3 regions of the Streptomyces sp. NPDC031100 genome follow, and region 1 is predicted to be linked to each of the others. Evidence: riboswitches for the same ligand, from Rfam matches in the RefSeq annotation. Region 1 holds a riboswitch; each other region holds the start of a gene.
What was found. A riboswitch is a leader RNA that binds a small molecule or an ion and turns the genes downstream of it on or off. The one in region 1 is predicted to bind cobalamin.
Positions count from the first base shown of each region.

Region 2: linked by a shared signal. The riboswitch ahead of ACZ5DS_RS00335 (cobalamin biosynthesis protein) and the one ahead of metE (5-methyltetrahydropteroyltriglutamate--homocysteine S-methyltransferase) in region 1 are both predicted to bind cobalamin.
Region 3: linked by a shared signal. The riboswitch ahead of ACZ5DS_RS05450 (CbtB domain-containing protein) and the one ahead of metE (5-methyltetrahydropteroyltriglutamate--homocysteine S-methyltransferase) in region 1 are both predicted to bind cobalamin.

Region 1 covers NZ_JBVIGN010000015.1:242,434-249,339, forward strand. Annotated here, with positions in the region: gene ACZ5DS_RS35115 (DSD1 family PLP-dependent enzyme) at 1-612, opposite strand, end outside; gene ACZ5DS_RS35120 (helix-turn-helix transcriptional regulator) at 623-1,261, opposite strand; partial or broken gene ACZ5DS_RS35125 (carboxylesterase/lipase family protein) at 1,386-1,559, opposite strand; gene ACZ5DS_RS35130 (MFS transporter) at 1,956-3,311, shown strand; gene ACZ5DS_RS35135 (hypothetical protein) at 3,335-3,508, opposite strand; cobalamin riboswitch at 3,953-4,176, shown strand; gene metE (5-methyltetrahydropteroyltriglutamate--homocysteine S-methyltransferase) at 4,329-6,638, shown strand; gene ACZ5DS_RS35145 (histidine phosphatase family protein) at 6,772-6,906, shown strand, end outside.
Region 2 covers NZ_JBVIGN010000001.1:59,966-66,871, reverse strand. Annotated here, with positions in the region: gene ACZ5DS_RS00340 (cobyric acid synthase) at 1-903, opposite strand, end outside; gene ACZ5DS_RS00335 (cobalamin biosynthesis protein) at 900-1,844, opposite strand; cobalamin riboswitch at 1,946-2,084, opposite strand; gene ACZ5DS_RS00330 (hypothetical protein) at 2,258-2,485, opposite strand; gene ACZ5DS_RS00325 (inorganic phosphate transporter) at 2,518-3,771, opposite strand; gene ACZ5DS_RS00320 (lysozyme) at 3,915-4,718, opposite strand; gene ACZ5DS_RS00315 (class II aldolase/adducin family protein) at 4,908-5,597, shown strand; gene ACZ5DS_RS00310 (alpha/beta hydrolase) at 5,679-6,806, shown strand.
Region 3 covers NZ_JBVIGN010000002.1:265,412-272,317, forward strand. Annotated here, with positions in the region: gene ectB (diaminobutyrate--2-oxoglutarate transaminase) at 1-1,056, shown strand, start outside; gene ACZ5DS_RS05440 (SDR family NAD(P)-dependent oxidoreductase) at 1,266-2,099, opposite strand; cobalamin riboswitch at 2,271-2,393, shown strand; gene ACZ5DS_RS05445 ((2Fe-2S) ferredoxin domain-containing protein) at 2,454-2,891, shown strand; cobalamin riboswitch at 2,982-3,127, shown strand; gene ACZ5DS_RS05450 (CbtB domain-containing protein) at 3,163-3,384, shown strand; gene ACZ5DS_RS05455 (CbtA family protein) at 3,406-4,158, shown strand; partial or broken gene ACZ5DS_RS05460 (IS30 family transposase) at 4,232-4,771, opposite strand; gene ACZ5DS_RS05465 (hypothetical protein) at 4,944-6,776, shown strand; gene meaB (methylmalonyl Co-A mutase-associated GTPase MeaB) at 6,793-6,906, opposite strand, start outside.

The DNA.
Region 1 (6,906 bases):
GGCCGCGGTGACGGCGGTGTCGCGTTCGTTCTTCGCCGCCAGGCGCTGTTCCTCGGCGGTGTGGGCGAAGTAGGACTCGCCCGCGTGGGTCAGGACGCCGTCGAGGCAGCCTGCCTCGTGCAGGATGCGGCCGATGCCGACGAGCCCGGGCGCGTCGGGCCTGAGGCCGCCGCGGTGGCCGTCGCAGTCGATCTCGATCTGGGCGGGGACGGCGATGCCCGCTGCGCGTGCCGCGTCGGCGACGGCCGTCGCCTGTTCGGTGCTGTCGAGCAGAATGCGCAGGGTGACGCCGCAGCGCAGCAGGGTGATCACGCGGGGCAGCTTGTGGGGGTCGATACCGACGGCGTAGGTGATGTCGGTGTAGCCGCCGTCGGCGAACGCCTCCGCTTCGGCGAGGGTGGAGACGGTGACCGGGCAGGGCGCGCCGCCGTGCAGGAGGGCGGCGACGTCGAGGCTCTTGGCCGTCTTGACGTGCGGGCGCAGCGTGACCCCGAGGCGGTCCGCCCGCTGGGCGAGCCGTTGGATGTTGCGCCGGGTCTTGTGCACGTCCACGACGGCGAACGGGGTGCCGGGGTCGGCCAGCGTCGCGATGTGCGGCAGCGGGCGGCTCATGAGTGGCCCTTCACTTGGTGTAGTTGTAGACGGTCGCGCGGGACACGCCGAGCAGGTCCGCGATGGCCTGTGCGGCGTCACGTGAATCGAAGTAGCCGTCCCCGTGCAGCTGCCGCACGAGCGCCTTCTTGGCCTCCCGGCCCAGTGACCTCGGGGTTCCCCCGCGTTCCGCGGCGAGCGCCTCGACCGCCTGACGCAGTTCGCGGGCGTTGCGGTCACGCAGTGCCTCCAGCGGCCGGTCGCGGTGCTCGGTGTCGGTGGCGACGAGGTTGGACAGGGCGAGCGTGACCGGTGACAGCACGGAGACGTCGAGGTTCAGGCACAGGGCCGCGATGTACTCGCCGGCGCCGTTCTTGATGCCGATCGACGTGCTCTTGGCCGGGCGGCCGTCGGGGAACTGGTTGGGGTAGTTCTGGATGACGCTGGGGTACTCCGGGTCGGCGATGCGGGCCAGGCCCAACTCCGTTGCGGAATCCCCGACTTGGCGGCCGGAGAGGTTGTTCTCGATCGCCCGGATCGCGTGCTGCGGGTCGCGCAGGTCGTGCAGCACCACCTCGCACAGGCCCGGGAACATCCGGCCCAGGGCAACGGCGATCTTCTCCGTCTCACGGATGAGATGCTCGTCCGCCTCGGCCTCAACGGTACGCATGACCTGGCCCTCCCGCCCCCGCCCACCCATTCTCGACTACTTTTCCAACTCTAGACAGAAAGGCTAAGCGGTTACGTCGTCGCGGTCCAGTAGCCGGAGGACGAACCTCTCATCCCGCCGTCAACCCCAGCGGAGCGAAGGCGCCGAAGGTCGGCGGCACGTCCAGCCCGTGGCAGGCGCCGAGAGCGTCGCCGTCGGCGGGTGCGGACCAGGTGAGTTCGTACAGGTGGGCCCGGCCGCCGCCGGCCGTGCGGGCCTCGGCCAGATACACCGACGGCATCCGGAACAGCCAGTCGGACGACGACGGGTGAGAAGGGCGTCGGACTGAGGGCGACCTTGCCCCAGCGGTGGGCGTGTTCGCGCATCCGGGGGGCTCAGCGCGGTCCCCGCCTCGGGCAGTTTGCGTCCGGCGGAGCCTGCGCGTACGGGATGCCCCGGAAGACCGAGACTTCGTCCTCCCGCCGACCGCGAACCGCACCGCCCGTCGTCACAACCTCTGGAAACCCGCTCGTGCGCGTGCTCATTGATGACTCCTCAGGGGATCCGCGCCTGGTGCACGCCTATTGACACTCGACTGTCCCGATCCGAGACTCACGGCCAGCAAAGTGAACCATATTTCACCTGGCGAACAGCCACAGGCCGCTCCTGTCCCGCTCCCCCCGTCTCCGATTCGACCCCGTCTCCGAGGACGCAGATGAACTCCTCCCTCACGTCCCCCGCACCCCGTCCCCCGCACACGTTCCGCACCGTGGTCCCGGTCATCGCCCTGTGCTGGCTGGCCGTGTTCTTCGACGGCATGGACGTCACCATTTACGGCGCCGTCATGCCGCACATGCTCGACGACTCCGGTCTCGGCCTGACCCCGGCCGACGCGGGCACCATCGGCAGCTGGACCACGTTCGGCATGCTGATCGGCGCCCTCACCGCCGGAAACCTCACCGACTGGCTCGGCCGCCGGCTGTTGCTCGTCGCCAGCGTGTCGCTCTTCTCCGTCGGCTCGGCGATCTGCGCCCTGGCCCCGGGCGTGGGCCTGTTCGGGGCCGGCCGGTTCGTCGCCGGCCTCGGCCTCGGCGGGCTGATGCCGCTGTGCCTGGCCCTGGTCATGGAGTTCGCACCGCCACGCCGGGCCGCCCTGACCACCGGGCTGCTGATGACCTCGTACCACGTGGGCGGCATGGCCGCCACCGGCCTGGGCCTGACCCTGGCCCCGACGGCGGGCTGGCGCTGGGTGTTCGGGGCGGGCGTCCTGCCCGCCGTGGTCGCCGTGCCGCTGCTGCTCGCCCTGCTGCCCGAGTCGCCCGGCGTGCTGCTCGCGCGCGGCGACCGGGAGCAGGCAGAGGGCGTCGCCGACCGGTACGGTCTGCCCCGGCCCACCGCCGTCGCCGCGCCGGCCGCCGGGGCCAGGGGCCGCCTGGCCGCCGTACGCGCGCTGTTCCACCCCGAGGCGCGGTGGGCGACCCCGCTGTTGTGGCTGGCCTCGTTCTGCGGACTGCTCCTCGTGTACGGCGTGAGCACCTGGCTGCCGCAGATGATGCGCGCCTCCGGCTACGGGCTGAACTCCTCCGTCAGCTTTCTGCTCGTCATCAACGCGGGCGGCATCGTCGGCCTGCTGATCGCGGGCCGCGCCGCCGACAGGTTCGGAGCGGTCCGGGTGTCGGCGATCTGGTTCGTGCTGACCGCCGCCGGGGCGCTGCTGCTCGAGACTCGCCTCCCGCTGGGCGTCACGTACGCCGTCGTCGCGGTCACCGGTGTGTGGCTGTTCAGCGCGCAGGTCATGGTCTACGCCGCCACCAGCACCGTCTACCGCGACGGCGAGCGTGCGGCGGGTCTGGGCTGGGTCACCGGTGTCGGCCGGACCGGCGCCGTCGTGGGCCCCTGGCTGATCGGCGCGCTGGCCGACAGCGGCAACGAGAGCTGGGGCTTCACCACCTTCGCCCTGGCCGGCCTGGTGGGCGCGCTCGCCATCGCCCTCGTACCGCTTGCCCGGCGGACCGGCCGGAGCGCCGCCCCGGCCTCGGTTCCCCTGGCTGCCGGCGCGTCCGAGGGCTGACGAGCGGCAGGCCGTCCGGCGGATCACCTCCGCTGGGCGGCCGGTCGGATGGGAGCGTTGGCGGCGCCGTATCCGCGGTAGCCGCCGGTGCGCTGCGCGAGTTCGAAGAAGACGTGGCCTACCGTCTCCGTGTGGCAGTGCCGGAACTCGCGGCCGTGCTCGTCCCGGTCGTAGAGGATGCCGAGTGCGCGGTACACGTCTCCGCCTCGTCCTCCCGGAGTTCGTACCGCGCCCGCCGGTCGTCGTAGTAATTGGCCGGAACCCGCAGCAGGTTGGCGCCTGCCGCTTCGGCAGCTGCGCACCGCCGCGACGATGTCGTCCACGGCGAAGGCCACGTGCTGGGCGCGGGTGCCGGGTTCGTCCGTCGGGCTCGGGGCAAGCCCAGCGCGGTGCGGTGGAAGAGGAGAACACCTCGGTGCCGTCGGGCGCAGCGACCGGCTCCGCGCAGACGCGCCGCTCGCTGCGGGGTTGGGGCAGGCTGGGGGCAAGCAGGGCCTCGGCACGGCGGGCGCCGTGCCAGACGTCGACGGCGGCGTTCTTCACCGGCTTGCAGGTGTCGGCGTCGATCACCTTGAGGGTGCACTGGTTGTTCGCCCCGTCCGAATCGTGGAGTGACGCCCCGGCTGCGCACGACACCCTTTAGGCTTGCCGGTGCAGCTGGTTCGCCCCGTCCGCCAGGCGGGATGCGTCGCAAGAGGGAACCCGGTGGGAATCCGGGACTGCCCCGCAGCGGTGAGCAGGAACGACCGCCGTCATACGCACTGGGCCCGACGTACGGGGCCTGGGAAGCGACGGCCAGTAGGTGTCCTCCTCGAAAGAGGACGTGCCCGCGAGTCCGAAGACCTGCCAACTGCCCGCGTGCGAAGCACTCGTGCGCGGACATCCCGGTGACCTCTAGGGCGGGTCGGCGTGCACACCGAACGGACGGCTCCGGCCGTTGCCGTCCGGTCCGTCACCCCTTCGCGCTCTCGTCCCGTCCCCGGGATCTCAGGGATTCATCTCGCGAAGGAGATCTCCGTGACCACCAAGTCCGCAGCCGCGGCAGCACGGGCCACCGTGTACGGCTACCCCCGTCAGGGACAGCACCGGGAACTGAAGAAGGCGATCGAGGGCTACTGGAAGGGCCGCGTCACCGCCGACGCCCTGCGCGTCACCGCCGCCGAGCTGCGCCGCACCCACTGGCGGCAGCTGGCGGACGCCGGCATCGACGAAGTGCCGACCGGCGACTTCTCGTACTACGACCACGTGCTCGACACCACCGTCATGATCGGCGCGATCCCCGCACGCCACCGGAACGCCGTCGCCGCCGACCCACTGGCCGGATACTTCGCGATGGCCCGCGGCACGCAGGACGCGGCGCCGCTGGAGATGACCAAGTGGTTCGACACCAACTACCACTACCTGGTTCCGGAGCTGGGCCCGGACACGGTGTTCACAGCCGACGCCTCGAAGCAGGTCGCAGAACTCAGGGAAGCCCTGGCCCTGGGAGTCACGGCCCGACCCGTCCTCGTGGGCCCGGTCACCTACCTCCTGCTCGCCAAGCCCGCGCCGGGCGTGGCCGCCGACTTCGACCCGCTCACCCTCCTCGACCGGCTGCTTCCGGTGTACGCCGAGGTCCTCGCCGACCTGCACGCGGCAGGCGCGGAGTGGGTCCAGCTGGACGAACCCGCCCTCGTCCAGGACCGCACCCCGGCCGAGGTGAACGCCGCGGCCCGCGCCTACCGCGATCTCGGCGCCGGCACCGACCGGCCCAGGCTGCTGGTCGCCTCCTACTTCGGCCGGCTCGGCCAGGCCCTGCCGGTGTTGGCCAAGGCGCCGGTGGACGGACTCGCGCTGGACTTCACCGAGGCGGCCGCCGCCAACCTGGACGCACTCGCGGCCGCCGGCGGGCTGCCCGGCAAGCGCCTGGTCGCCGGTGTCGTCAACGGCCGCAACATCTGGGTCAACGACCTTCAAAAGTCCCTCGCCATGCTCGGCACCCTGCTCGGCCTGGCCGACCGGGTCGACGTCTCGGCCTCCTGCTCCCTGCTGCACGTCCCGCTCGACGCCTCGGCGGAGCGGGACATCGAGCCGCAGATCCGACGCTGGCTCGCGTTCGCCCGGCAGAAGACGAGCGAGATCGTCACCCTGGCCCACGGACTCACCCGCGGCCCGGACTCCATCGCCGCCGAACTGTCCGCCAACCGCGCCGACCTCGCCTCCCGGGCAGCCTCCCCCATCACGCGCGACCCGGCCGTCCGGGCCCGCACCGCCGCCGTCACCGACGCGGACGCCCGCCGCTCCCAGCCGTACCCCGAGCGGTCCGCGGCCCAGCGCGCCCACCTGCGGCTGCCGCTGCTGCCCACGACGACCATCGGCTCCTTCCCGCAGACCGGCGAACTGCGCACCGCGCGCGCCGACTTGAGGGCCGGGCGGATCGACACGGCCGGATACGAGGAGCGTGTCAGGGCGGAGATCCAGGAGGTGATCGCCTTCCAGGAGCAGGCCGGCCTGGACGTCCTGGTGCACGGCGAGGCCGAACGCAACGACATGGTCCAGTACTTCGCCGAACAGCTCACCGGCTACCTCGCCACCCAGCACGGCTGGGTCCAGTCCTACGGCACCCGTCACGTGCGCCCGCCGATCCTCGCCGGCGACATCTCCCGCCCCGAACCGATGACGGTGCGCTGGACGACGTACGCCCAGTCCCGCACCGACCGCCCGGTCAAGGGCATGCTCACCGGCCCGGTCACCATGCTCGCCTGGTCGTTCGTCCGTGACGACCAGCCGCTCGCCGACACCGCGCGCCAGGTGGCCCTCGCCCTGCGCGACGAGGTCGACGACCTGGAGGCGGCGGGCACCTCGGTGATCCAGGTGGACGAACCCGCGCTGCGCGAGACGCTGCCACTGCGAGCCGCCGACCGACCCGCCTACCTGGAGTGGGCCACGACAGCCTTCCGGCTCACCACCAGCGGGGTCCGCCCGGACACCCAGATCCACACCCACATGTGCTACGCCGAGTTCGGCGACATCGTCCAGGCCATCGACGACCTCGACGCGGACGTCATCAGCCTGGAGGCGGCCCGCTCCCACATGCAGGTCGCCCGCGAACTCGCCGCCTACGGCTACCCGCGCGAGGCGGGACCGGGTGTGTACGACATCCACTCACCGCGCGTGCCCGGCGCCGACGAGACGGCCGAACTCCTGCGCCTCGGCCTCAAGGCCATCCCCGCCGAACGCCTGTGGGTCAACCCCGACTGCGGGCTCAAGACGCGCGGCTGGCCCGAGGTGAGGGCCTCCCTGGAGAACCTGGTCGCCGCGGCACGGGCGGTGCGCACGGAGCTGTAGCGGGCGCTCCGTGCACGCCCGCCCCGGCCGTGATGACCGGGGCGGGCGCGCAGCGCTTCCGGCCTGCCCGTACCGTCGTACGCACCCGTCCAGGACACCCCCGCCCCGTGGCGGAGGCAGGAGGAGCAACCGCGTGACCAGCCGCGTCACCTTCATCGCACCCGCGACCACCCCCGCGCTGCGGCGGGCCCGCTTCGACGCCGGCGACTCGATCGAGGACGGCGCGGCGGCCCGGGCCCGGTCGGCGGCCGGGTCCCTGCGCGCCGCC
Region 2 (6,906 bases), on a different contig from region 1:
GTCCGCGTCCGCCAGCTCCTCCGGCCGGTCCACGAACCGCACCACGACACCCGGTTCGGCGGCGAGTGCGTCCACGTCGGTGAAGTTGGACATGAGCGGGATGGCGCACACCGCCACCCGCAGCACGTCCTCGCCGACCGGCGGGGCGGTGTTCGACTCGCGTACCGTCCCACGGAGGGAGACTCGCAGTCCGTCCTCCTCGTCGATGCCGAGCCCGTGCTGGAAGGGCAGGACGCCGTACGTGTGCCGCCCGGTGAGCCCGTGCAGCATGTCCAACCCCGGCTCCAGCAGAGTGACGTCGCCGCGGAACTTGTTCACCAGGAAGCCGGCCACCAGCTCCTGGTCCTCGGGCGAGAGCAGGGCGACCGTCCCGAAGAAGGAGGCGAAGACGCCGCCGCGGTCGATGTCGCCGACGACAAGCACAGGGAGCCGGGCGTTCCGCGCGATCCCCATGTTCACGATGTCGGTCCGCCGCAGATTGATCTCCGCGGGCGAACCGGCCCCCTCACAGATCACCGCGTCATACGTGCCCCGCAACTCGGCGAGACACTCCAGCACGGTGCCGAGGAGCTGCTGCTGGCGCCCCCCGTGATACCCGCGTGCGCTCAGCTCGCCCACGGGCTTCCCGAGCAGCACCACTTGACTGCTCTGTTCCCCACCGGGCTTGAGCAGCACGGGATTCATCAGCGCGGTCGGCTCGACCCGGCAGGCCTGGGCCTGCATCGCCTGCGCCCGCCCGATCTCGGCACCCTCGCGCGTGACGAAGGAGTTGAGGGACATGTTCTGCGCCTTGAAGGGCGCCACCTTCACGCCCTGGCGCACCAGCCACCGGCAGATCCCGGCCGTCACGACGCTCTTGCCGGCGTCGGAGGTGGTGCCGGCGACGAGGAGACCACCGTTCACTTCCCACGTCCCTTCACGAGTCGGCGCGCAGCGAGCGTGACGCCGAGCGCGAGCAGGCCGACGCGGCGGGAGAGCCGTACCGCCCGGTCGATGTCGGTGACCCGGACGGCCCGTCCGGCGCCCCCGCCCAGCACGGGCCGGTGTTCGACGCGCCCGCCGTAGGAGAGCGTCCCGCCCAGCCGCACGCCGAGGGCACCCGCGAACGAGGCTTCGACGGGCCCGGCGTTGGGGCTCGGATGCTTGCGTGCGTCGGCCCGCCAGGCGCGCACGGCGCCGCGGGGGTCGGGGCCGGCCGCGGCGGCGAGTACGGCGGTCAGCCGCGCCCCCGGCCACCCCGCGACGTCGTCCAGCCGGGCCGAGGCCCAGCCGTAGCGGCGGTGGCGGGCCGACTTGTGCCCCACCATCGCGTCCAGGGTGTTGACGGCCCGGAACCCGAGCAGCCCGGGCACCCCGCCCACGGCACCCCACACCAGCGCGCCCACGACGGCGTCGGAGGTGTTCTCGGCGACGGACTCCACGACCGCCCGGGCGATCCCGTCGGCGTCGAGGGCCTGCGGATCCCGTCCGCACAGATGCGGCAGCCGCGCCCGTGCGGCCTCGACGTCCCCGGCCTCCAGGGCGCGTCCGACGGTCCGCGCCTCCCTCGCGAGCGAAGTGCCCCCGACCACGGCCCAGGTGGCGGCGGCGGTCAGCGCGACGGAGGCGACAGGGGAGCGGCGCACGGCGCGTTCGGCGGCGGCGCCCAGAGCGACGGCTCCGCCGGCGCACACGGCGGTGTGCAGCGCACCCCAGCCGCGGTGGTCGTGCCACAGTGCGCGTTCCACGGCTGCGGCCGTCCGCCCGAACACGGCGACCGGATGCCCCCGGCGAGGGTCACCGAGGAGCAGGTCGCCGAGAAGGCCGGCGGCGGCGCCGTACGCGTAGGAGCGATCGGCACCCATCGGCTCAGCCGGCCGTGGGGGCAGGCAGGGCCCGGTTACTGAACCTCGAACGGCAGCCGCGCATGGCGATATGTCCTCACTCAGGGTGTCCGCGCCCTGGTTCGACGAGACCGGCGGTGAGAGTTCCTGGCTCCCGGGATTCCTTCCCCGGTGACAGTGGCGGGACCGCGCCGGATTCGCACCGGCTTCCTCTCCTGCCGCCGTACATGGCGTGGGCAGTCCACCACGCCCCCGGAAGGGCCGTCAACTTGCCTTTGACCTGGGACGCCGGACTGTGCTGAGGCCCACACCGCGGCTGTTTCGGGCGGGGTGGAACGGCCCTGTGGGACCCCGTCCCGGACACACGTCCGCCCTGCCGGTCGGCTGAACACGCCGGACCGGCAGGGCGGATGCGGAGGATGTGCGCTCGGGCGTCAGGCCTTCGCCACGATCAGATGGATCCCGTACGCCACCGCGGCCGCACAGGCGGCGAAGCAGACGTACGCGCTCGTCACGGCCAGCGCCGCGGAGTTGCCCTGGGCCGCGGCCTTCTCCCGGCGGGCGAGCGCGGTGACGCCGAGGGTGAACAGGGCCACCAGGCCCATGGTCACGGCGAGGCTGACGCCGAAGACGGAGCCGAGGGCCGCCCAGTCGATCTTCATGGGGATGCTTCCTTCAGAGTCCGGGTTCGGGGTCAGACCGTGGCGGCCGGCGGGGTCGCCGGAGCCGGTTCGGCGGCGGTCTGGGCCGGGATGGTGGCCGTGAGGTCCTCGGTGACGGTGCCCGCGGGGGGCGGGGTCACCGCGGCGATGGCGGTGGTCACCACGCCGGCCGGCTCGGCGGTGCCGTCGACGGCGTTGACGTTGGTGTGGTCGACGACCTCGCGGCGGGAGATCTTCCAGATCGCGGCGCTGGCGCCGACCAGGAAGACGGCGACGAGTGCGGTGCCCCAGTCACCCAGGTCCGTGACGGACTCGGCGCCCGCGCCGACCAGCGCGGCGGCCGGGAGGGTCAGCGCCCAGGCGACGAACATGCGGGTCGCGGTGGACCAGCGGACCACACCGCCCTTGCGGCCCAGGCCCGCACCCATCACCGAGCCGGAGACGACGTGGGTGGTGGAGAGGGAGAAGCCGAGGTGGGAGGAGGCCAGGATGGCCGTGGCCGCGCTGGTCTGGGCGGCGAAGCCCTGGCGCGGCTCCAGGTCGGTCAGGCCCTTGCCCATGGTGCGGATGATGCGCCAGCCGCCGATGTAGGTGCCTAGCGCGATGGCCAGACCCGCGGAGAGGATGACCCAGGTGGGAGGGTTGGAGCCGGGGGCGAGGGAGCCGCCGGCGACCAGGGCGAGGGTGATGATGCCCATCGTCTTCTGGGCGTCGTTGGTGCCGTGGGCGAGGGAGACCAGGCCGGCGGAGGCGATCTGGCCGGCGCGGTAGCCCTTGCGGGTGGCCTCGCTGTCGGCGTTCTTGTCGATGCCGTAGGAGAACCGGGTGGCGAGCATCGCCGCGAGACCGGCCACGATCGGGGCGGCGACCGCCGGGAGCAGCACCTTGGTGACGAGCACGTCACCGTGGACGGCACCGAAGCCTGCGGAGGCGACGGTGGCGCCGACCAGGCCGCCCATCAGGGCGTGCGAGGAGCTGGAGGGCAGTCCCACCAGCCAGGTCAGCAGGTTCCAGAGGATCGCGCCGACCAAGGCGGCGAATATGACCTCGGGACGTATGCCGGTCTCGTCGACGAGACCCTTGGAGATCGTGTTGGCGACCTCCACGGAGAGGAAAGCTCCCACAAGGTTGAGGGCGGCGGACATGGCCACCGCGATCTTGGGCTTGAGGGCGCCGGTCGAGATGGTCGTGGCCATCGCGTTGGCGGTGTCGTGGAAACCGTTCGTGAAATCAAACGCGAGTGCGGTTACCACCACAATCGCGAGGATCAGCGAGAAGCTTTCCATTTACCCAGGCAATCGTTAGAGGTCATCGGCCGTTGGACCGTAGGCAACCTGGATGAACGGAAGGTGAACTGGGGCGGGCGTCAGGGTGTCGTCAACGGGGGATTGGGATTGCCTTCAGGGTCGACGCCCCAAGCGCCCCTTGGCTACCGGCCCCGCGCGAAGGCCCGCAGCCGGCTCGGCGGCCCCTCGAAGAGATTCTGGTCACCCGGCAGGCCGCCCTCGGTGCCGTACTGCCAGAAGGTCCAGTCCGACCAGCCGCCCGGCAGCGACCCCGGGTCCGATGTGCCGTGCCGGGCGATCCACAAGGGGTGGTCCGAGGCGAAGGCGCGGCTGTTGCCCGTGCAGGCCTTCCACCAGCGGGCGGTGGTGTAGATCACCGGGCGGCGGCCGGTCTTCCGGTCGACCTCGTCGCTGAAGGACCGGATCCAGTCGACCATCCGCTTCCAGCCCAGCCCGTAGCACCTGTGGTCCTTGTCGTACGGGTTGTACTCGATGTCGAGCGCCGGCGGCAGCGTCCAGCCGTCCGCCCGCCAGTCGCCGCCGTGCCGCACGAAGTACGCGGCCTGCTCGGCGCCCGGGGACCGGTCCGGCCGGGCGAAGTGGTACGCGCCGCGGACCAGGCCCGCCCGGCGCGCGCCGCCGTACTGCCGGTCGAAGTAGGGGTTGCGGTAGGTCGTGGACTCGGTCGCCTTGACGTAGGCGAACCGGGCGCCGTCCGAGCGGGCGGACGGCCAGTCGACGTGCTCCTGGTGCGAGGACACGTCCTGCCCGCGGAGCGAGCCCGCCGGGTACGCCGACGACACGTCCTGCCCGCGGAGCGGGTCCGCCGCGTACATCGGCGGCCCCGCCGTCGCGGCCTGGGCGCCCACGAGGGCGAGCGCGGCGACGGCGGCCGCGAGCGCGCCCGCGCGGCGAACGGAACGGAAAGGTGTGCGATCACGAGCCACGCGTCCCCCTGGAGTGGCGATGGAACGTCGTCCAGTGAGTTGGAAAGATCATTGAATGCCTGATGATCATGAAAGATCGGCGGATCTTCGACGTTTCGGCGGGATCTTCACCCTCTCGGCGGTACGCGTTCCGGCCCCGCGCACACGGGACGGCAGCCCCCGCGCCGGGCCGGCTGGCAGGATCGCGGCATGGCTGAAGAGCGGCGGGACATGCAACAGGAAGCGGAACAGGAAGCGGTGCACGTCTGGGAGGCGCTGGTCGCGACGGCCCGCCGGACCGTCGCCGACGGGCTGGTCGTCGGCACCTCCGGCAACGTCTCGGCGCGCGTCGGTGACCTCGTGCTGGTCACCCCGTCGGGCGTGCCCTACGACCGGCTGACCCCGGACGACATCACCGGCGTCGACCTCGGCGGCCGGCAGGTGCTCGGCACGCTCGTGCCGACCAGCGAACTGCCCATGCACCTCGCCGTCTACCGCACCACCGACGCCCGCGCCGTCGTCCACACCCACGCCGTGCACGCCACGGCCGTCTCCACCCTCGTGAGCGAGCTGCCCCCGGTCCACTACATGGCAGCTGGGCTCGGCGGCCGCGACGGTCGCATCCGGGTAGCCCCCTATGCGACCTACGGCACCGACGAGCTGGCGGAGAACATGCTCCGCGCCCTCGCCGACCGCTCCGGCTGCCTGCTGCAGAACCACGGCACGATCACCTACGGCACCACCCTCGACCAGGCCTACGACCGCACCGCCCAACTGGAGTGGATGTGCCGCCTGTGGCTGACGGCATCCTCCGTACCGGGCCTGACCCCCTCCCTGCTGACCGATGCCCAGATGACCGAGGCAGCGACACGTTTGAAGGGGTACGGCCAGCAGCGGTGACCCCATGCCCGCCCACCCCTTTGTTCCATGTCCCGGCTCTTCCGCTGGCCGTCGGCCCGGACCCCCACGACACTGGAACCCGTGCGCACCGTCAAAGCGACCGCCGCCGCACTCACCGCGGTCCTGGCCGCCGGCGCGGCATCCGTGGCCGCCGGACGTCTGGCCAGTGACGCCGCGCTGAAGGCGCCCCCGGGCCGTCCGCTGCCCACCGAACCCCGGCTCACCGTGCACGGCACGGCAGCGGGGCGGATCACCCTCACCCGCGACCTGGCCTCCCTGCGCCCCGGCACCTACGGCCTGGCCGACGACGGCTCCCACGCGGTCGTCGGCCCTGTCCTGGAGACGGCCGAGCACACCGCCGACACCGTCGTACGCCGCCTCATACGCGTCACGCACGGCACCCTCGCCTCCGGCGACGCCGTCTGGCTCACCCCGAACGTGCACGTCGGCAATCCGCGCACCGCCCTCGGCCTCGACCACGACGACCTCGACGTGCCCGGCGAACTCGGCTCCCTGCCCGCCTGGTTCGTGCCCGGGGCCCGCGACACCTGGGTGATCGCCGTGCACGGTCTCGGCGCCACCCGCGAGCAGGCCATGAACGTCATGGAGTTCCTGCACGCCCGCCGCCTGCCGGTCCTCGCCCTCGCCTACCGCGGCGACCTCGGCGCCCCGCGCCCGCCGGACGGTCTGAACCACCTCGGCGAGACCGAGTGGCGCGACGTGGACGCGGCGATCCGCCACGCCGTCCGCCACGGCGCCGGCCGGGTCGTCCTCCTCGGCTGGTCCACCGGCGCCACCATGGCCCTGCGCGCCGCCGAACGCTCCGCCGTGCGCGACCGGGTCGCCGGGCTGATCCTCGACTCGCCGGTGCTCAGCTGGCAGGCCACCCTGCGCGCCCTCGCCCACGCCCGCCACACCCCGCAGCCCCTGCTCCCGCTCGCGGTGTGGGCCGCGCAGGGCCGGGCCGGGCTGGACGCCGACCGGGCCGCCGAGACCGCCGACCCCGGCCGGCTCGCCGTACCCACGCTGATCGTCCACGGTCCTGACGACACGGTCGCCCCCTGGGAGTACTCCCGCCGCCTCGCCGCCCGCCGCCCCGACCGCGTCGCCCTGCACACCGTGCCCGAGGCCCCGCACGCGGCGATGTGGAACGCCGACCCGGCGGAGTACGAGGAACGGCTGCGCCGGTTCCTGACCCCGCTGATGTGAGGACGTCCCCGATCCGCCCCGCACGAGTCGGAAGCCCCGGTTCCGTTCGTTCCGTTTAAGGCCGTACGACTGGCCTGATCATGACTCTGCGGCCGGTATC
Region 3 (6,906 bases), on a different contig from region 1:
AAGGACGGGGTGACCCACAGCCTGGACATGTTGACCGCCGCCAAGGAGGACTTCCTCACCGAGTTCGCGGCGCGGGTGCTCGGCCCGCGCCGACTGGACTACCGGGTACAGTTCCCCGGCCCCACCGGGACCAACAGCGTGGAGGCCGCGCTCAAGCTGGCCCGCAAGGTGACGGGGCGTCAGACGATCGTCGCCTTCACCGGTGCCTTCCACGGCATGTCGCTGGGTTCACTGGCCGCTACGGGAAACGCCGCCAAGCGCGCGGGTGCCGGCGTTCCGCTCGGACACACCTTGCGCATCCCCTACGACGGGTTCGCCGGAGGCCAGGTGTCCGGGCTGAAGCTGCTGGACAGCATGCTTGCCGACAGCAGCAGCGGCCTGGATCTCCCCGCAGCCGTCATCGTGGAGACCGTGCAGGGTGAGGGCGGCGTCAACCCGGCCGGCTCGACCTGGCTCGCCGACCTCGCGGAGCTGTGCAGCCGGCGCGGCATCCTCTTGATCATCGATGACATTCAGATGGGCTGCGGCCGCACGGGGCCCTTCTTCAGCTTCGAGGCCGCCGGGATCACGCCGGACATCGTCTGCCTGTCCAAGTCCATCAGCGGATACGGCCTGCCGATGTCCCTCACGCTCTTCCGCACCGAGTTGGACGTATGGCAACCGGGCGAGCACAACGGCACGTTCCGCGGCAACAACCCGGCATTCGTGACGGCGGCCGCCGCCCTGCGGGAGTTCTGGGCGGACAGCACCCTGGAGAAGCGGACCCAGGAACGGGCCCTCCTGTTCGAGGAGAGGCTGGGCGAGCTCGCCGATCGGCACGCGGCGCATGTGGCGGAGTCGCGTGGTCGTGGCCTGGTGTGGGGTCTGGCCTTCCGGGAGCCGAGCATGGCCCGGCAGGTCGCTGACGGGGCATTCGCCCGGGGGCTCCTGGTGGAGACGTCGGGCTCCTACGACGAGGTGGTGAAGCTCATGCCGGCCCTGACCTCCACGGACGAAGAACTGACCGAGGGGCTCGGCATCCTGCAGGACTCGGTGGCGTCAGCCGTGGGTGCCTGAGCGCGCACCCGGAGCCGTCGGCGGGGCTGTCACTGGAGCCCCGCCGCGGCTCCTACCGGAGGGGCGGACCGTGTCCCGTACGGTTCCGTCGGCCGTTTTCACCGCGATCACCGTCAAGGGCCCCCGTGACCACCTCGACCGTTGTCCACGCGTAGGCCGGTGATCCGTGCAGCGTGATGACGACCTTGTCCCCGGACAGCGGGCGGTACTCACTGCGGAGCGGTCGAGTCCTCGCCTCCGCGTGGCGCGATGTGGAAGTCGAAGCCGAGTGTTCCCGGGTCGAGGGCCGTTGCCCCGCCGTCGACGGTGAGCACGGCACCGTTGACGTACGACGCGGCGGGGGAGAGCAGCCAGCCGATCGCCTCCGCGATCTCGCGCGGGTCACCCGGTCGTCCCATGGGCAGCAGCCGGGTGGCCTCTTCGTAGGCGGCCTCCACGCCCCCGTCCCGCAGGTCTGCCTCCTCCACGAAGCGCGCCATGCGTCGGTCGGCCATCTCGGTTCGTACCCAGCCGGGGCACACGATGTTGGCCCGCACCCCCTGACGCCCGTAGTCGACGGCGACGGAACGGCAGAGCTGGAGCAGGGCGGCCTTGGAGGTGGCGTACGGGGCGTTGCCCGCGCCGTTGCGCAGCGCGGACACCGATGCGACGGCGACCACCGCACCCCTGGACTCCAGCAGGTGCGGGATCGCCGCGCGCAGGAGCAGCAGCGGACCGGTGAGGTTGGTGCGCATCACTTCGTCCCAGTCGGCCGAGGACAGGTCACCGACGGCTCCTCCGCGTCCGATTCCTGCGTTGAGCACGAGTCCGTCGAGCCGTCCGTAGGAGTCCAGAGCCGCTCGCACGAGACCCTCGGCCGCATCGGGGTCCCCGACGTCCGAGGGATACGCCAGGACCCCGGTCTCGTGCGCGAGGCGTTGCAGGGGCTCGGGGCGGCGGCCGGAGACGACCACCTGGTGGCCACCCTCACGCAACAGCCGGGCCGTGGCCTCCCCGATGCCCGTGCCCCCGCCGGTCACGACGACAACCCGCTGATCCGCCACTGTGGTCAAGCTCCTTCACCGAGGTCACCTGGAGCATCCGACTCTAGGACCGACGGCTCCAGCGCTGACGACTTCCAGCCAGGGTCAGGGCCCACGGGTCGCTGGTCGCGCCCGCATGACGGCGTCTCGTCCGCGATGGGATGATGATCGGCGACAAGGCGACGGCGATCCGAGGAAGCCGGTGTGAATCCGGCGCGGTCCCGCCACTGTGATCGGTGAGCGAGTTCCGACAGGCCACTGCCCGCGTGGGGCGGGAAGGCCGGGACGAGCGACGACCCGAGAGCCAGGAGACTCACGCGGTCGCCTCCTCGACGGACACCGGGGCGGATCTCCCCGGGGGAGGGGTGGTGCGGCATGCCCGAGAGGCCGGCCGGAGAGAGGTTCGGTGACGAGGTGGTTGCGGAGGGGGCCGGCCGCCCGGTGCCGTGCCGTGTCGTCGTGTGCCGGGACTGCTGCTGCGGCAGTCCCAAGGTGATCGGCGTCGATCACGCGGCGCAGACCGCGCGTCTGCGGGCACAGGTGCCCGTGCGCATCTCCGCCTGCCTCGACGTGTGCGAGCAGGCCAACGTCATCGTCGTACAGCCTTCCGCGGCCGGCCGGGCCGCCGGTGGCCGGCCGGTATGGCTGGGGCTGGTCAACGACCCCGACGCGACGGAGGACATCACGGACTGGGTACGCGCGGGCGGCCCAGGTGTCGCACCCCTGCCGGAGATCCTCGGCCTCTACACCTTCACACCGCCGCGGCTCGCTGCGGCCTCCCGGGAGCGGCGCGGCGTCGACGGCCTTCGCTGAGAACAGGCCGGATCTTCGCCGAGAACGGGCTGACGGGACTGGGTATTTGCCGAGAGGAAGATCACGCCAAGGGGGTGCGGTCTTGGCCAGGCAGGCGGCGCGCGGTACGGTCTGTCCGATATTGACGACGGCGAGACGGAAGCCGGTGGGAATCCGGCACGGTCGCGCCACTGTATGCGAGACACCCCAAGGGCGTTTCGTGAGTCAGACCCGTGGCCGTCGTCCTGTGCACCACCGAGATGGGACGCGAACTCCCAGAGGAGGTTCTGCCATGGCGCAGACCGTCGCCCAGCCGACAGCCACCACCCCCGTCGTTCCCGCCACGTTGCCGCTGAAGGCGATAGCTCCCTGGGCTGTCTTCTTCGGCATCCTGATGCTCGTCCTGCTCTACTTCGTCGGCGCCGAGCAGGGCGTCACCTCCGTGTTCAGCGGCACGGACGTCCACGAGTGGGTGCACGACGCCCGTCACCTGCTCGGTTTCCCCTGCCACTGAGGCGGGGGACGCCGCACACCCATGAACTCCGCAACGGTAAGAAACCTCCTCGTGCGGGGCATGCTCGCCGGCCTTGCGGCCGGTGTGCTCGCCCTGGTCGCCGCCTACTTCCTCGGTGAGCCGAACGTCGACAGCGCGATCAGCTTCGAGGAAGCCCACTCCCACGAGCACGGGATGGAAGTCGTCTCCCGCTCCCTGCAGTCCACCGCCGGTCTCGCCACCGGTGTCCTCGTCTACGGGGTCGCCTTCGGCGGCATCGCGGCGCTCGCGTACTGCTTCGCGCTCGGCCGGGTGGGCCGCTTCAGCCCGCGGGCGACCGCGCTGCTGCTGTCCGGCTGCGCGCTCCTGGCCGTGTACGTCGTCCCGTTCCTGAAGTACCCGGCCAATCCGCCGTCGGTCGGCAACCCCGACACCCTCGGCAAGCGGACCGCCCTGTACTTCCTGATGATGCTGCTCAGCGTGCTCCTGGCGGTCGCCGCCACCATCCTGGGCAAGCGGCTCGCGCCCGCACTGGGCACCTGGTACGCCACCGTCGTCGCGGTGGCCGCCTTCGCCCTCGTGATCGGCCTGGCCTATGCGTTCCTGCCGGTCGTCAACGAGGTGCCGAAGGGCTTCCCGGCCACCCTGTTGTGGCGCTTCCGCCTCTCCGCCCTGGCCATCCAGACCGTCCTGTGGGGCGGCTTCGGGCTGCTCTTCGGGGAGTTGGCCGAGCGTCAGCTGAATCCCAAGCCCGCGACCGCCGCGTCCGGACGGACGGTTCCCGCCTCCAACTGAACCGTTTCGGGACACGAAAGGGCCCCTCGGAACCGGCGGATTCAAGGGGTCGTCGCAACACGCGGTGAGTTGATCAAGCCGCGAGCAGTTTAGACAGACGCTCGGCTGGGGTTTCCCAGCCGAGCGTTTTGCGTGGGCGACTGTTGAGTTCTGCTGCGACGGCGTCGAGGTGTTCGGGGGTGTGCACGGACAGGTCGGTGCCCTTGGGGAAGTACTGCCGCAGCAGGCCGTTGGTGTTTTCGTTGGAGCCGCGCTGCCAGGGGCTGGCGGGGTCGCAGAAGTAGGCCGGGACGTCGGTGGCGATGCTGAAGGCGTGGTGGGCGGCCATTTCGGGGCCCTGGTCCCAGGTCAGGGACCGCTTCAGGTGCGGTGGGAGGGTCTGGACCGCGTCTGCCAGTGCTGTGCGGACGGCCGGGGCGCTGTGGTCGGTGGGCAGGTGGACGAGCAGCAGGTAGCGGGTACTGCGTTCGACCAGGGTGGCGATGGCGGAGCGGGAGTTGCGGCCGACGATGAGGTCGCCTTCCCAGTGGCCGGGGACGGCCCGGTCGGCTGCTTCGGCGGGCCGTTCGCTGATCATCACCATGGGGTGGGAGAAGCGCGGCTGACGCTTGGCGGCGTGCGACGGTTTCTCAACTCCCAGGTCACGCCACGCCCGGAGTTCAGCCATCCGTGTCACCGGCGGGCACGACCACGGGCCTCCCGAAGCCCCCCGAACGCCCGTCCGTACGGGGGACGTGTCCGTGTGTCGCCCGCCGGGCCGCAGCGCGCTGGACGACGATCCCGTCGTGTCCACGCTGCCCGCCCTGCGCACCCGCGGCCTCATGGCCCTCGCCGCCACGGCCGCCTTCGTCGTCCCGTCCGTTCTCCTCGCTCCCCCGGCCTCCGCCGCCGTGTCCAACGGCGGATTCGAGACCGGCACCCTCGCCGGCTGGGCTTCGGCCGGCACGACCGCTGTGGTCGCCTCCGGCGCGCACAGCGGTACGTACGCCGCACGCGTCGGAGGAACCAGCCCCACCAACGGCGACTCCTCCATCACCCAGACCTTCGACGCGCTCACGGGAGAGAACCAGCTGTCCTTCTGGTACAACGTCAGCTGCCCCGACACCCTGACCTACGACTGGGCGACGGCCACGCTCAGGGACAACACCACCGGCGTCACCACGACCGTCCTGCCGAGGACCTGCACCAACGGGCAGGGCTGGCAGCCGGTGACCACCCCGGTCACCCCGGGCCACAACTACACGCTCCGCCTGGTCAGCCACGACGACAACTACCCGGGCGACCCCACCTTCACCCGCTACGACGACGTCCAGCTCACCGCCGCTCCCACTCTGACCCAGATCGACACCGACCCCTTCACCAACACCAGCAGCCAGCATGCCACCGTGGTGGAGCCCGACACGTTCGCCGCCGGCAACACGGTCATCACCGTTGCCCAGAACGGCCGTTTCTTCAACGGCGGTGCCTCCGGCCTCGGTTGGGCCAGATCGGCCGACGGCGGCACCACCTGGACGCACGGCACCATCCCCGGCATCACCGTCTACCAGGGCGGCGCCTTCTCCCGGGTCTCCGACCCCTCGGTCGTCTACGACGCCCGGCACGGCACCTGGCTGGCCGCCGGACTCGCCCTCAACTCGACCTCCAGCGGCGTCATCGGCGCCGGAGTCACCGTCAGCCGCTCCACCACCGACGGCGTGAGCTGGCAGAACCCCGTCAGAGCGGTCGGGTTCAACGGGCCGAACTACGACAAGTCGTGGATCACCTGCGACAACACCCCCACCAGCCCGTTCTACGGACGGTGCTACATCGAGGTCGACGACAACTCCGCCGGCAACCGGATCCTGATGAGCACCTCCACCGACGGCGGACTCACCTGGTCGGCGCCGATCTCTCCGTCCGGCACCCCCAGCGGGCTCGCTGGACAGCCGCTCGTCCAGCCGAACGGAACCGTCGTCGTTCCGTACTCGGCCAACGGAAGCGCGATCCGCGCCTTCAACTCCACCAATGGTGGCGCGTCCTGGAGCAGTACCTCACTCGTCTCCTCCGTCAGCGCCCACACCGTCGCAGGCGGCCTGCGGGCCCTCAGGGGAATCGCATCCGCCGAGATCAGCGCCAGCGGACAGATCTTCGTCGCCTGGCACGACTGCCGCTTCCGCGCGAACTGCACGGCCAACGACATCGTCTACTCGACCTCATCCAACGGCGTCACCTGGTCCGCCGTGGCCCGTGTCCCGATCGACCCCACGACAAGCGGTGTCGACCACTTCCTCCCCGGCCTCGGCGTCGACCGCACCACATCCGGAACCACCACCAGGATCGGCCTGTACTACTACTTCTATCCGTTCGCCAACTGCAGCTCGACCACCTGCCGCCTCCAGGTCGGCTACATCTCCTCCGCCAACGGCGGGGCCTCCTGGACCACCGCCACCACGCTGACCGGGCAGTTCCCCCTCTCCCAGATCGCAAACACCAACCAGGGCCGCATGGTCGGCGACTACATCTCCACCTCCATCGTCGGCGGCCGGGCGGTCTCCGCGTTCCCGGTCGGCAGGCCACCCGCCACCGGCCAGGCCTTCGACGAGGCCCTGTACACGGCCGGCCCGCGCACCGTGGGCTGAGCCGAGGACGGACCGCCTAGTCGGTGCCCTCGAAGGCCCGCAGGATCCGTTCCGCCGCCAGTGTCGCCGTCAACGTGCCGTCCCTGACCTGCTGTTCGAGGTCGGGGGCGGCCTCGCGTACCGCGGGGTT